DNA from 3 places in the Enterococcus sp. R12 genome. Region 2 is predicted to be linked to each of the others. Evidence: a T-box and tRNA genes for the amino acid it is inferred to sense, from the RefSeq annotation. Region 2 holds a T-box; the other regions hold tRNA genes.
The links. A T-box is a leader RNA that pairs with one kind of tRNA and senses whether it is charged. The one in region 2 lies ahead of leuS (leucine--tRNA ligase), so its partner is inferred to be a tRNA-Leu.
Positions count from the first base shown of each region.

Region 1: it encodes a tRNA-Leu, which carries the amino acid that the T-box ahead of leuS (leucine--tRNA ligase) is inferred to sense. The anticodon was not compared.
Region 3: it encodes a tRNA-Leu, which carries the amino acid that the T-box ahead of leuS (leucine--tRNA ligase) is inferred to sense. The anticodon was not compared.

Region 1 covers NZ_CM176874.1:2,109,030-2,113,437, reverse strand. The annotation lists gene ACTW1R_RS09765 (Ltp family lipoprotein) at 165-1,391, opposite strand; tRNA gene ACTW1R_RS09760 (tRNA-Leu) at 1,797-1,879, opposite strand; gene ACTW1R_RS09755 (hypothetical protein) at 2,074-3,186, shown strand; gene ACTW1R_RS09750 (ABC transporter permease subunit) at 3,183-4,397, shown strand; gene ACTW1R_RS09745 (ABC transporter ATP-binding protein) at 4,408-4,408, shown strand, end outside.
Region 2 covers NZ_CM176874.1:3,258,151-3,262,558, forward strand. The annotation lists gene leuS (leucine--tRNA ligase) at 1-2,306, opposite strand, end outside; T-box leader at 2,394-2,613, opposite strand; gene ACTW1R_RS15095 (LysM peptidoglycan-binding domain-containing protein) at 2,656-4,353, opposite strand.
Region 3 covers NZ_CM176874.1:1,020,260-1,024,667, reverse strand. The annotation lists gene ACTW1R_RS04765 (ECF-type riboflavin transporter substrate-binding protein) at 1-460, opposite strand, end outside; gene ACTW1R_RS04760 (SAM hydrolase/SAM-dependent halogenase family protein) at 457-1,305, opposite strand; T-box leader at 1,397-1,636, opposite strand; tRNA gene ACTW1R_RS04755 (tRNA-Leu) at 2,267-2,348, shown strand; gene ACTW1R_RS04750 (peptide ABC transporter substrate-binding protein) at 2,442-4,094, opposite strand.

The DNA.
Region 1 (4,408 bases), 1.1 Mb from region 2:
TTTTGTACGAATGAACGCATTAGATCGAGCTCTTTCTTGGCTATAAACATAGCCACAATATAAGGGACATCAACTGAGCCCCCAAAGTTAGACCAAAAAACCTAACTTTTTGAGGTCACTACAACAGCATATGGGCATCGCGATGCCCTTTTCTTCGCTAGCTTTTAGTTACCTATGTTTGTCATCGCGTAGTCGATTTGTTCTTCTGAAAAGTCTTCAAAAGCCAATAACCGGCGAATGTTGTCAGGAGGAAGACTCATCAAGGAATGATAGCTATTTGCTTTCTTCAATGCCTGCTCGTTCCAATCAATCGTGAGCTGATCAACTGCCCATTGTGCATCATTATGGGTAAACCCTTCAAATTCTAATTGTTGTATCAATCGTGCACGTGAGAAAGCCATGAGGTTCGTAAAGGATTCGGCACGAGCGATCGCTCGTCTTTGTTCTGAAGATCGTTTATTCTCGGTCTGAGTTTGTTCGTCATTGTTTTGCTCTTGCTGCAAAGCCGTAGCTGCTTCTTGTTTGGCGTTTGCTTCTTGAAGCTGTTGATACACGGTAGTGACCATGTCTTGATCAATGTCATGATCAAAGCCATAGGTCATCACCGCCAGCTGATGTTCATCAGAAGATTGATCGAATCGATTCATAAACATCAACGATTCACGAGGAATATTTACGGCGAGCGCTCGTAAAATCGTTTCATAGAAAGCAGCTTTTTGCTCGTCGGCAGTTTCCCGATTCAGAACAGTAAACCCAGATGCGTACTCCTCATCGGGCATCGCAAAAACGAAGACGTCAACATTCGTTTCGCTTGTGTGGTAAACGGTGGCAGTGAGTCCATCGTCAAGTTCGATTGTGCGATGAAGAGTAAGCGCATCTTCTGTGAGCTGCTGAAGCTGCTCGATATCGTCTGCCAAAAGCCCCAGCTTTTCCCGCGGATCGGCTTCAGGAATCGTTTCGTTTGCTACCTCTAGTAGACTGTCGAGGTTGTCTTGATTACTGAGGATGATCGGACTTTTTTCATGGATTGCAGCAAGGGCTTGGCTGCGACCAATGCGAGCAGCAAACCAAGCAGGGACATCGATCCGACGCTCCACTAACGCTCGTTCAGCGGTTGCCATCAAATCAATCGTGTGGCTGATCAATTGCTGAAGGTCTTCGTCGGAAGAATCAAGCTCTTCCAAAATAGCCAGTTCGGCTTGGCTGCCTGCAATCAGCAATTCTAAGGTCGCTGGTTGATAATAGGCCCAACCCGTTCCAGACTGGTTTGTATATTCCAGTCGTGCGTCGATGCCAAGCGCAACGGTCTCTGACAGTTCTTCATCTGCCTTCGTGCAGCCGATAAGCAAAATAACGAATGACAATAGGGTGATCAGTATTCTTTTTTTCATTAGACTCCTTCTTTCTATCGAAAGTAACTGAGAAAACGGTCGGCAGAGGTTGGTTCATCTGGGGGAAGGAGGAGGGCAGGTGAATGGAAAAAATGTTGAAAAGATTTCCATCACAAGTTCATTCAAGCAATTGTTTCTGATACGCTAATAAGAAAAAACGGAAAATCGAACTAAATTTTATGAATAGTCGTTATATTATTCATTTTATATGAAAAATATCTCTAAATGCAACGATAAAAGGATTTTTATTGGATTTTTTATATTTGGGGAAAGGAAGGTTACTATCAACTTTTGAGGAGTAGGTACTCAAGATCAAAGCGATCGAGGGAATTCATTGAAGGATCGCCAGGGGGGATCTTTTGTGCAAACAAAAAACAGCTTCCCACAATGGGGAAGCTGTAAGGATGCGGAAAATGGGATTTGAACCCACACGAGCGATTGCTCACAAGACCCTCAATCTTGCACGTCTGCCATTCCGTCATTTCCGCAAATACTATAAGGAAACGCAGGCTAAGGTAGTTCTGTCACGCCGCGTCTAGAAAATATCTTACCTGATTTTCAGCAGGTTTGTCAATAACTTTTCCAAATGCTATTTGAAAGAATTTTCAGACTTTAGATTGCATTTTTTTCTATAAAAGGTATGCTAAAAGAATGAATAATTATTTTTTTGAGAGGAGAGCAAATGAACTATTTTAAAAACCAACTGGCAAAAGCTGTTAAGCAGAAAACATTCATCTTCCTGCTCATTGGGGCCTTTAGTTTAGGCTGCTGTTTTTCCATTTATTTGAAACTGATGGAACCTGTCAACTTGCCCGCTACCATTACCGCAGAAAAAGCGGAGGCTTCACGGCTTGTTGATCGCTACCAAGCCAATCAATCTGGTTCACCGGATGAGCAAGAGGTATATCAGCTATTACTTGATAACAATACTTTGACCTCACGGCAGCTGTCCAACTTGATTATGGAGGAATATGAACGATTTTATCAAACGAGTATTCAAATGGCGGAGCTAAAAAAGCAGATTTGGGCGTCTTCAGTTGATGACAAAGCCTTTTTACCGCCGATGTGGTCGATCGAACAAGAGCAGACGGTCTATCAAGCCTTAGTCGAGCAACAAAAAGATCCGGTTCTCACGGCTGCCAATACCCAGACGGCTGTCGCTTTGGCAATAACGTTTTTACTGAATTTTGGGTTCTTCTTCTGGGCTTTTTTTGCTAGTGACAATTTATTAGAAGAAAGAGAACACTTCTCCTTGATCCGCTCATACCCACAGATTTTCCCGATTCGGATGGTCAGTAAGGTTTTTGTCAAAACGATCACCAATTTAGGAATCTTGCTCGTGTTTTTCTTAGGCGTCTTTCTTTCAATGAGCCTTCTGGGGGAGTTCGGGGATTGGCAGTATCCAGTAGCCGTCTATCTCAGTGGGGATTGGGTAGCCTTACCTTTTTGGCAGAGCGTTTTATCTAGTATGGTTTCTTTTGCCTTGCTGATTGGTTTGATCGAATGCCTAGGTTTTGTCATGAACATGGTCGCAGCCAATCGATACGTCTCTTTCTTTTTACTGGTGCTTTTTTATGGATTCGGCTTGATTCCGATGCTGCAAAAGATCCCTATATTACCAGTTCATCTAGCTGCTATGGATAAATTTTATTCGGGTGCCTTTGCTTTGGGCTCTGGCACTTCTTGGGGCGTCTATGCCAGTTGGCTGCTGACGCTAGTGTGGATCTTCCTTTGTTTAAGCATCATGCTTGTTGCGGATAAACAGAATCGCTTGTTGAGAGGAGGTAAAGGATGAAAGACTATTTTTTCTTTGAATTACGCCAGCTGTTAAAAAGCAAGAAAACCATTGGCCTTTTTTGCTTGCTGCTGATCTACAGCGGCGTTTACAGTTTTTGGCAAAGAGACTTTCGCCCGATTGAACGAGTAGATAAAACAGAAATGCAACAACGCTATACCGTGCGACAAGATTTTCTTGATCAACAAGCAGCCAATCCCTCTGACCATTGGTCGGCATTCATGGCAGTCGAAATGTTTACCCCATGGAATGAAGCAGAAAAACAACGGCTCGACGCGCTAGCCGAGAAAGACTGGCAAGCATACGCACAAAGCACAAGTACTTGGTACCATCTCGCTTTGCAATTTACCGATGAACGAAATATATTTTATACCCCTGATTATTACACGTTTCGAAATTACTATGCTGGGTATGACGGGCGCTTCGGCTATGCATCAACCGCAAAACTGATGGAGGCTTTTAGCCAGCTGCCCAATAGCAAACTCTCTCAAGCAGTCATGGAGCAAAAAACGGGGGTGCAAGCATTACAGCGAAGCTTTACTGAATATTTACCGATTCTATTAATTGCTGTTTCTTTATTTTTGGCGATCGATTGTTTACCAAAAGAACGAAGACATAAATCTCTGTTTCTTTCACTGCCATTATCGACAGAAGAGATCCTTTGGAGCAAAACGGCAGCGTTGATGGTTGGTTCTGCAATCGCAACGCTAGGAACCATGTTCTTTATCTGGTTTGGCTCTGGTATTCAATTCGGCTTTGGCTCCTTGGAACTGCCAGTCACGATTTTATCATCGTCCTTTGATGCCCGCTACCCGATCACAGATTTCAATGCTTTTGAAACACAAGCCATCGGTCTTTTTTTAAGTCAATGTTTTCTTGCAACGCTTTTCTTGCAGTTTCTTTATTGTCGCGGCATCTTGCTGTTCAGTGCCCTGTTTCGCTCAGAGCTGATTAATCTGCTTGTGGCTGGTTTTTGTTTGCTTTCGCCCTTTCTTTTCCAACGGCGCTGGTTTAGTGCCTACCTTGATAAAACGCTGTATGTCTATCTGTATCAAAATGTGGGACAAGTCCTTTCAGGCTGGACACGCTTTTACTTTGGTTCTGCAGGATTTACGATGGAAAAAGGCTTACTTTTATTAGGCGGGGGTTGGCTTCTGATCGAATTGTGTTTCTTTTTGACGATCCAACGCAAAAAATTTCATTTGGCATAGGAGGAACGATA
Region 2 (4,408 bases):
AGCACTGCTTTTTCGGCATCCGCTGGCACCATTGCTTTGGCGCGAACTTTGCCGTTGACTTGAAAGACGACTTCGATCTCGTCTTCCACTAGGGCACTTTCGTCATAGGTTGGCCATGGCACATAAGAGATCCCTTGGTCATTCCCGAGGATCGACCATAGCTCTTCCCCGATATGCGGTGCGATCGGAGCCAATAGCTGCACAAATCCTTCGACATATTCGTAAGGCAAGGCATCGGCTTTGTACGCTTCATTGACAAAGACCATCAATTGGGAAATCGCCGTATTGAAGTGCAGCTGCTCAAAATCTTCCGTCACTTTCTTAACGGTTTGATGGTAAACTTTCGACAATTTGCCATCGTTGAATGTCGTGATGCGGTCACGCATTTTGCCATTTTCATCGACGATCAAGCGCCACACACGATCCAAGAATTTACGACTGCCTTCAAGACCATTCTCATTCCAAGCGATCGATGCATCCAATGGTCCCATAAACATTTCATATAGACGCAAAGTATCCGCACCGTATTGATTGATGACATCATCTGGATTGACGACGTTGCCGCGGGATTTTGACATTTTTTCATTGTTTTCCCCAAGGATCATCCCTTGGTTGAACAATTTTTCAAATGGTTCTTTCGTTGGCACGACACCGATATCATACAAGAATTTATGCCAGAAGCGAGCATAAAGCAAGTGCAAGACAGCGTGCTCTGCGCCACCGATATAAATATCGACTGGCATCCAGCGTTTCAATTTGTCGTAGTCTGCCAAAACAGACTTATTATGAGGATCGATAAAGCGCAAGAAATACCATGAACTTCCAGCCCATTGCGGCATCGTATTGGTTTCACGACGTCCTTTTTTTCCAGTTTCAGGGTCGGTGACATTGACCCAATCTGTGACATTGGCTAATGGCGATTCACCAGTACCGCTTGGTTTGATATTGTCGGTTTTTGGCAAACGCAACGGCAGCTGATCTTCAGGAAGCGTCGTAGTCGTCCCATCTTCCCAATGGATGATTGGGATTGGCTCTCCCCAATACCGTTGGCGAGAGAACAACCAATCGCGAAGACGATAGCTGACTTCTTTTTTCCCAACGTGGTTTTCTTCCAACCATGCGACCATTTTTTCGATGGCTGTCTCTTTGTCTAGCCCATCCAAAAAGTCTGAATTGATATGCAGTCCATCTTCGGTATAGGCAGATTCTTCCACGTTGCCCCCTGCCAATACAGGAATGATCTCTAAGCCAAATGTTTTGGCAAATTCGTGGTCACGTTCGTCATGGGCAGGAACCGCCATGATCGCACCTGTTCCATAAGAAGCCAAAACATAATCGGCGATCCAAATCGGGATTTCTTTACCATTCACGGGATTGATGGCATAGGCACCTGTGAAGACACCAGTTTTTTCTTTGGCCAAATCTGTTCGGTTCAAATCAGATTTTTTCGACGCTTCTTCTACATAGGCATCAATGGCTGCTTTTTGTTCTGGTGTAGTGATTTGGGCCACTAGCTCATGTTCTGGTGCCAATACGGCGTAGGTCGCACCAAACAAGGTATCTGGGCGAGTCGTAAAGACGGTAAAGTCTTTTTCCATCCCTGCCACTTTAAACGTAACGTTGGCTCCGACCGAACGTCCGATCCAATTGCGTTGCATTTCTTTGATGCTTTCTGGCCAATCAACTTCTTCTAAATCGTCCAACAAACGATCAGCATACGCTGTGATTTTCAGCATCCATTGGCGCATCGGTTTGCGGATCACATCGTAGCCGCCCCGTTCGCTTTTGCCGTCAATGACTTCTTCATTGGCGATCACGGTCCCAAGCTCTGGTACCCAGTTTACTGGAACTTCGGCTTCATAAGCTAACCCTTTTTCATAAAGCTTGGTAAAGATCCATTGCGTCCACTTGTAGTACTCGGGATCTGTCGTATTGATTTCACGATTCCAGTCATAGCTGAATCCTAGCGCATTGATTTGACGGCGGAAGGTCTCAATATTTTTCTTCGTGAATTCCGCTGGATCATTTCCAGTGTCTAGTGCATATTGTTCGGCAGGCAGACCAAAGGCATCCCAGCCCATTGGGTGCAGTACATTGTACCCTTGGCTGCGTTTGAAGCGGCTCAAGATATCCGTAGCTGTATAGCCTTCTGGATGTCCGACATGTAATCCTTGTCCAGATGGATATGGGAACATATCTAGCGCATAAAATTTTGGTTTGTCCGGCTCATCATGGGTGTTGAATTCATTTTTCTTTGCCCAATATTTTTGCCATTTTTTTTCGATTTCTTTGTGATTGTAATTCACGATGGACTCCTCCTAAAAAATTGGTGTTTTGCTCGTCAAATCAACCAGCAAAACTTAAAAAAAGTCCTATAAAAATCGCTATGATTTTTATAGGACGTTATCAACGTGGTACCACCTAAGTTTATCTGCTCCTCAAAAAAGCAGACCTCGATGTTTTAACGGCCATCGCCGTATCTGCCTAGCCAAATCAGGTTCAGTCAGATATCACTCGAAGACGAGTTCGAAAGGTGTGCTGTGCATTTCCACCAACCATGCACTCTCTAAAAGTCCCACCGTACTTCTACTATTCCTTCTCAAACGTGAAAGTTTCTTTGCACTTATCCTAACAAAAATCATTAGGAATAGCAATCTATTTTACCCTAACTGTTTGTCCTGGGTAAATAAAGTTATTTTGAATATTGTTCCATTGGATAAATTGATCCGTCGTGATGCCGAACTTATCTGCGATCCCCCAAACAGAATCCCCCGATGCGACCTTGTACGTACCATTTGTCGCTGAAGTGCTGGTAGTAGCTGCCGTGCCGCCTTGCTTGACGACCACCTTTTGTCCTGGATAGATAAAATCATTTTTGATGTTGTTCCAGCTGCGGAATTGGTCCATCGAAATCCCGTGTTTATTGGCAACTGACCAGACTGAATCACCAGAAGCCACCGTATAGGTGTTGCCTGCAGCACTGCTGCTGGTTTGGCTGCTGACGGTCGTGCTCGTCGTTGTACTTGTACGGGTAGAACTACCGCTGACAACCACCTTTTGACCTGGATAAACATAGTCGTTTTTAATATTGTTCAAGCTACGGAACTGATCCATCGAGATGCCATGCTTGTTAGCGATCGACCAGACTGAATCGCCAGCTGCTACCGTGTAGGTGCCGCCACTGCTTTGGCTAGCCGTTGATGCCGTGCTGACGGTCGTAGTACTGCTGGTATTCGTAGACGAACCACCGCTAACGACAACTTTTTGACCTGGATAGACAAAATCATTTTTGATGTTGTTCAAACTGCGAAATTGATCCATCGAAATGCCATGCTTATTGGCGATCGACCAAACGGAATCGCCAGAAACTACGGTGTAGGTATTGCCTGATGTAGTTGCTGAAGCATTGCGATTGACGATCGATACCGTTGAAGTTGCCGAAGTACTTTGGGCGCTGCCGTTGACTTTCAAGGTTTGTCCTGGATAAACAAAATCGTTTTTGATATTGTTCAAACTGCGCAGCTGATCCATGGAGATGCCATGTTTGTTGGCGATCGACCAGACTGAGTCGCCCGAAGCGACTGTATAGGTTTGACTGCCGCTCGTGCTGACAGCTGATGTCGTGGTCGTCATACTCGTTGAAGCACTGGCTGTGGCGCCACCACCGGCATTGCCAGAAGCTGGCGTGTCATATTTCGTCAACCCAAATTGCTGGATCACGGCATTCAGTGAAGAGGCATAGTTTGGTGCAGTCGCATAACGGCCTGCTAGCCATGCGGTTGCATCAAGATATGAAGTCGTATTGCTTTTCCAAGCGCCAGAATAATACGCGACACCGCTTTGTAAAGAAGTTGAGCGTAAAGTACGTGCGTTATCTTCAAATGATTGCGTGTAAGATGGGTAACGCTTAAAGGGTTCATTCATAGTCAACCATTGGTTGTTCAAATATTCTAAGGTACTCATATAAACGGTTTGACCGTTATAGCTGCCTTTGATTCCGAAAAGATTGTAATTCGGTGCTTTTGATAAGCTGCTTCGGCCCCAACCACTTTCTAAAATGGCTTGCGCTATCATCACAGAAGCATATAGATCGTTGGCGTTTGCCACAGGTTGGGCGTACGTAGCGATTTCAGCAATAAACGCGGAAGTATTCGGCGCGGCAAAATTGCTAGTAGAAACTTGGGCAATCGAGGTCTCTACGGCTTCTGCTTGAACCGATGACACCAATGGAGCTACAACAGAGCAAGCAGTCAGTGTTGTTCCTAAAACAACTGCACTTTTTTTGATCACTCGATACTTATCGCCCGATTGGTCTGCTTGACGATGTACTTTTCTTGATTGACTCGTGTTCATGTCCGTTATTCCTCCGTTTTTTCCTTATAGTGAACGTAGGTTTAGTATACAATTT
Region 3 (4,408 bases), 1.3 Mb from region 2:
TCAATCCCGCAATGACTCCTTGCGTAAAGACTTTGTTCGCTGGTTCGCCATAGAACAAAATATCCCCGATCGGGGCAATGATCACCCAGACGACCAAATTTGCGATCGTTTCACCGATCAAGAAGGTCCGAATTTCTTTAGCGCCAAAGGTTCCTTGCTGGATTGGAATCCAACGAGTCAAAAGTCCAAAGAACACCCCTAAGATCCCAGAGGCGGCGATCCAAGACCACCATGGACCATAAGTCGTTAAATCTCCTAGAGCATGACCGATAAAGCCTGCTAAACCAGCCACGATCGGACCGTAGACAACGCCTAATAGCGCCAAGAAAGGATAGGCTGTGGCGATATCTGTATTTGGGAAACCCGTCGGAATCGTGACGAAACGTTTTAAGACGAAAAAGACCGCGGCACCGATACCGATTGCAACAATGTGTTTTACTGTAAATTTTGATTGATTCATTTTTCATTTCTCCTTTTTTTGAGGGTAATTTTCCAATTTGTGCCAGTGCCGATTTTATAGGTTTCAGCAAATGAAGCCAAGTTGAGCCCTAAACCGATATTCAGCAAGGAATTGACATATAAGACGGGTTCTTGTTCTGCCACTTGCGCAAAGGAGCGTCCGAAACGCACTTCTTCTTGATAACGCAGGGTATCTTGGTAGTAGATACTGACGAGCAGCGACTCATTGTATTGGACCTGCCATTGCTTAAAGAACGTGTGGGGAATATTCGTCCACAACGAACCAAAGCGGATATCGAGAATATCGATCGTCCCTGTGATCGTTTCAGCTGTTTGGCTTGGCTTTTCAATGGCAAAAACTTGGATCGCTTCTTTAGGTTCAGGTGTTCCTAGCTCTTCAAAGCTGATGGCACCGCTGGCGAGCCGAGCGGCATTATACATATAAACATCCCGACCATGAAACGTATGGCTTTCGGCTGATCCTGCCAAGCGCTCAGTTGCCTCATTGATCACCCGAAGTTCAGCGATTCCGATATAAGTCGCTAAATAGGTCAGGGTGCCGTTATCTGGTGTCAAAACCAACTGCCCGGTCGCCAGCTTGGCAACCACACTTCGTCGATCAGACCCTACGCCAGGATCGACCACTGAAACAAAGACTGTTCCTGCTGGCCAATAGGTGACGCTTTGCAGCAGGCGATAGCTGGCGTCATGAATGTTGTATGGCTCGATCTCATGAGTCAAATCCGCAATGACCAGCTCTGGTGCCACTTGATAGGCTACCCCGTACATCGCATTGACCGCTCCATCTTGCAAACCAAAATCGGTTTGAACCACTAATTTGTGCATTTTCTCTCCTCCCAACAACCTTTCTCCTTTTCAACAAAACCTTCGCATGAAACAGCTGACCCTACAGACACAAAAAAAGCCCTTAGCCAAAGCTAAGGGCATCACCTGCGGTACCACCTTAATCTGTAAAGCCTTCACAGGCCTCACCTCATTCAGTACCCGAAAACACTCGGAGACTGTCGCTTGTTAACGGGGCAACCGTATTTTCCTAATTAGTCAGAAAATCCGCTCCAAAGTCATTTTCAAATCATTTGTTGTCGTTCCTTCTCACCTGCTGGAACTCTCTGCTAGACAACGCCCGTGATTCTACTTTCTTTTTCATCGCGTTTGCATTTTGTTTCATTAAAATTATCAAAGCTTGTGCCTTTTGTCAATTCTCTTTTAAGAAAAAATTCAAACAGAAGCCATAATTTGTCAAAAGATTCACGCAATTTCTAAATTTCACTCGAAAATTCTTCATATTTTCTCGGTATGATACCTGTATACCAACAAACAACCCTAACACTTTTTCATTTTTACTCCTTCCCGCCAGTCCCCGCTGGCGGGCTCCTTTTTGTCTTCTGACCGTTTTATCTGGTTTCACTTTTTCTTGGCGATTTCTTCTCAGAATTCTGTTTGATTCGTCAATATTTTTTCACATTTTCCCGCTATTATAAATACATACCAACAAACAACCCTAACACTTTTTCATTTTTACTCCTTCCCGCCAGTCCCCGCTGGCGGGCTCCTTTTTGTCTTCTGACTGTTTTAGATGGTTTCACTTTTTCTTGGCGATTTCTTCTCAGAATTCTGTTTGATTCGTCAATTTTTTTTCACATTTTCCCGCTATTATAAATGTATACCAACAAACAACCCTAACACTTTTTCATTTTTACTCCTATCCCGCCAGTCCCCGCTGGCGGGCTCCTTTTTGTGAGATTGGACTTGCATTTCTTCCTAGAAAGGATTATCTTTATCTTATGCGGAAGTGGCGGAATGGCAGACGCGCACGCTTCAGGCGCGTGTGAGTTTATCTCGTGTGGGTTCAACTCCCATCTTCCGCATTTAGCAGTTCAGCTTTCTGAACTGCTTTTTTTGTTGCAAAACGCGCATGTTCATCAAATAAACATGCGCGTTTCATTCAACTATTTTTCCCCTTATTCACTAACATAGGCGGTGCGGAAAAAGAAATGCGCACCATAAGCTGGGAATTGAATGTCTTTAACATTTGATTTGATCAAATAATTTGAAGCACTTTGGTAAAGAGGGACTTGCGCAGCATCTTGTTCCAACAAAATTTCTTCTGCCGCTTTGTAATCTTCAAAATATTGATCGGGGTCGTTGGCATGAACGGTGCGCGCATCTTCCGTCAACGCCGTATATTCTTCATTGATATAGCCGCCGTAGTTAAAGGAAGCGCCGTTTTTGTATAAGATAAAGAACATATCCATGTCACTGCTTCCAGCGATCCAGCCAGAAACGGAAAGCTCATAATCACTATTTGCTCTTGATTGATTCAAGCTGGCACGTGGCTGTTTGTTGATGGAGATCGACAAGCCTGGCAAGTTTTCTTGCAGTTGGCTTTGCAAGTACTCCCCGATTTTTTGACCATTGTCATCATCTGTCACTAATAAACGCAGCGTCGTACTTTCGCCAATTTCCGCTTGGGCTTTTTCCCACTCTTCCTTGGCAGCCTCTAAATCATACAGATTATAATCACCGCTATATGCTCGAAAATCTTCGCCAGTATTTGGATTCGCTGCTAAGCCGGTAGGGATCAATCCATTTAAAACTTTCGCTCCATCGTTCAACACATTATCCACGAGACTTTCTTTGTCGATCGCCAACGCGATCGCTTTACGCACATGAACATTTGCTAAAGCATCGTTGGCGGTTTTATTGAAGTCTAAGAAAAAGTTCGCCACATCGTTTTGCGTAACTAGCTCTTCATTGTCCCCGTATTGTTGAACATAGATTCCGCTGATTTTTTGCAAATCCAGGTCGCCGCTTTCAAACAATTGGATCCCCGTATTTTCTTCTTTGATGGTGGAGCCTTTGATTTCCTCCAATTGAACGACATCAGCATCGTAGTATTGGTCGTTTTTCACTAGCGTCCACTCGTCTCCTGTCTGTTGCCAATCGGTTAAAGTAAAGGGACCAGAATACAACAAATCTTCACTTGTCCGGGCATAGGTCTCGCCTTTTTCTTCAACAAAGGCTTGATTTTGCGGTGCCAACCAACCGATGGAAATCAAGGATAAAAAGGAAGGCTGCGGCTGCTCCAACTGCACGATAAAGGTCGCGTCATCTGGGGTTTCCAGACCAATCGTTTCTACCTCTGCATTGCCTTCACGAATGTCTTTACTATTGACTACATTATCCAACAAATAGGCATTTGGTCCCATCGTTGCTGGATCAACTAACTTTTTCCACGCATAAGCAAAGTCAGCCGAAGTGATCGCTTCGCCATTGCTCCACTTCGCATCGTCTCGCAAAGTAAAGGTATAGGTTTTGCCATCTTCACTGATTTCGACTCCTTCTGCCAAGCCTGGAACTGGTTCACTGTTTTCATCGAAACGATAAAGCCCTTCGAATAAATGTTGTACGATGGTAAACGTTGCTTTATCCGTCGTTTGGGTCGTATCGAGAGTCGTCAGCTCAGCTGGTAGACTCACCGCAATCGCTTGATTCGGCGCACCGTTAGTTTCAGCCTCTGATCCCTCGGTATTTCCTGTTGTCGTGCAGCCAGAAAGGGTCAACCCAATCACTCCTGCTGCAACCAATAAACGCTTCTTCCAGATCATTTTCATTCTTCCTCCTATGTGATTGCGCAACCAACGCAAGTGTTTTTCATGACAGCAAAAAACGCATTCAACGATAAAAAGAAAAAACCTCATCCCTTTGCTTATCAACTTTGACAAACAAAGGGACGAGATTTTCGTGTTACCACCCTTTTTCGCACCATTCTCACAAATGGCACCTCAACAGTACGCTAAGATACTTGGCACGGTAACGGCTGCTTTCCGTCTGATTTGCGTGAACAAATCAGATCACTCAGAGCTCATCTTCACTTTTTTTCTGCTGCCCTTTCTCACCATCCGGGTTCTCTTCTAACAGATTCCAA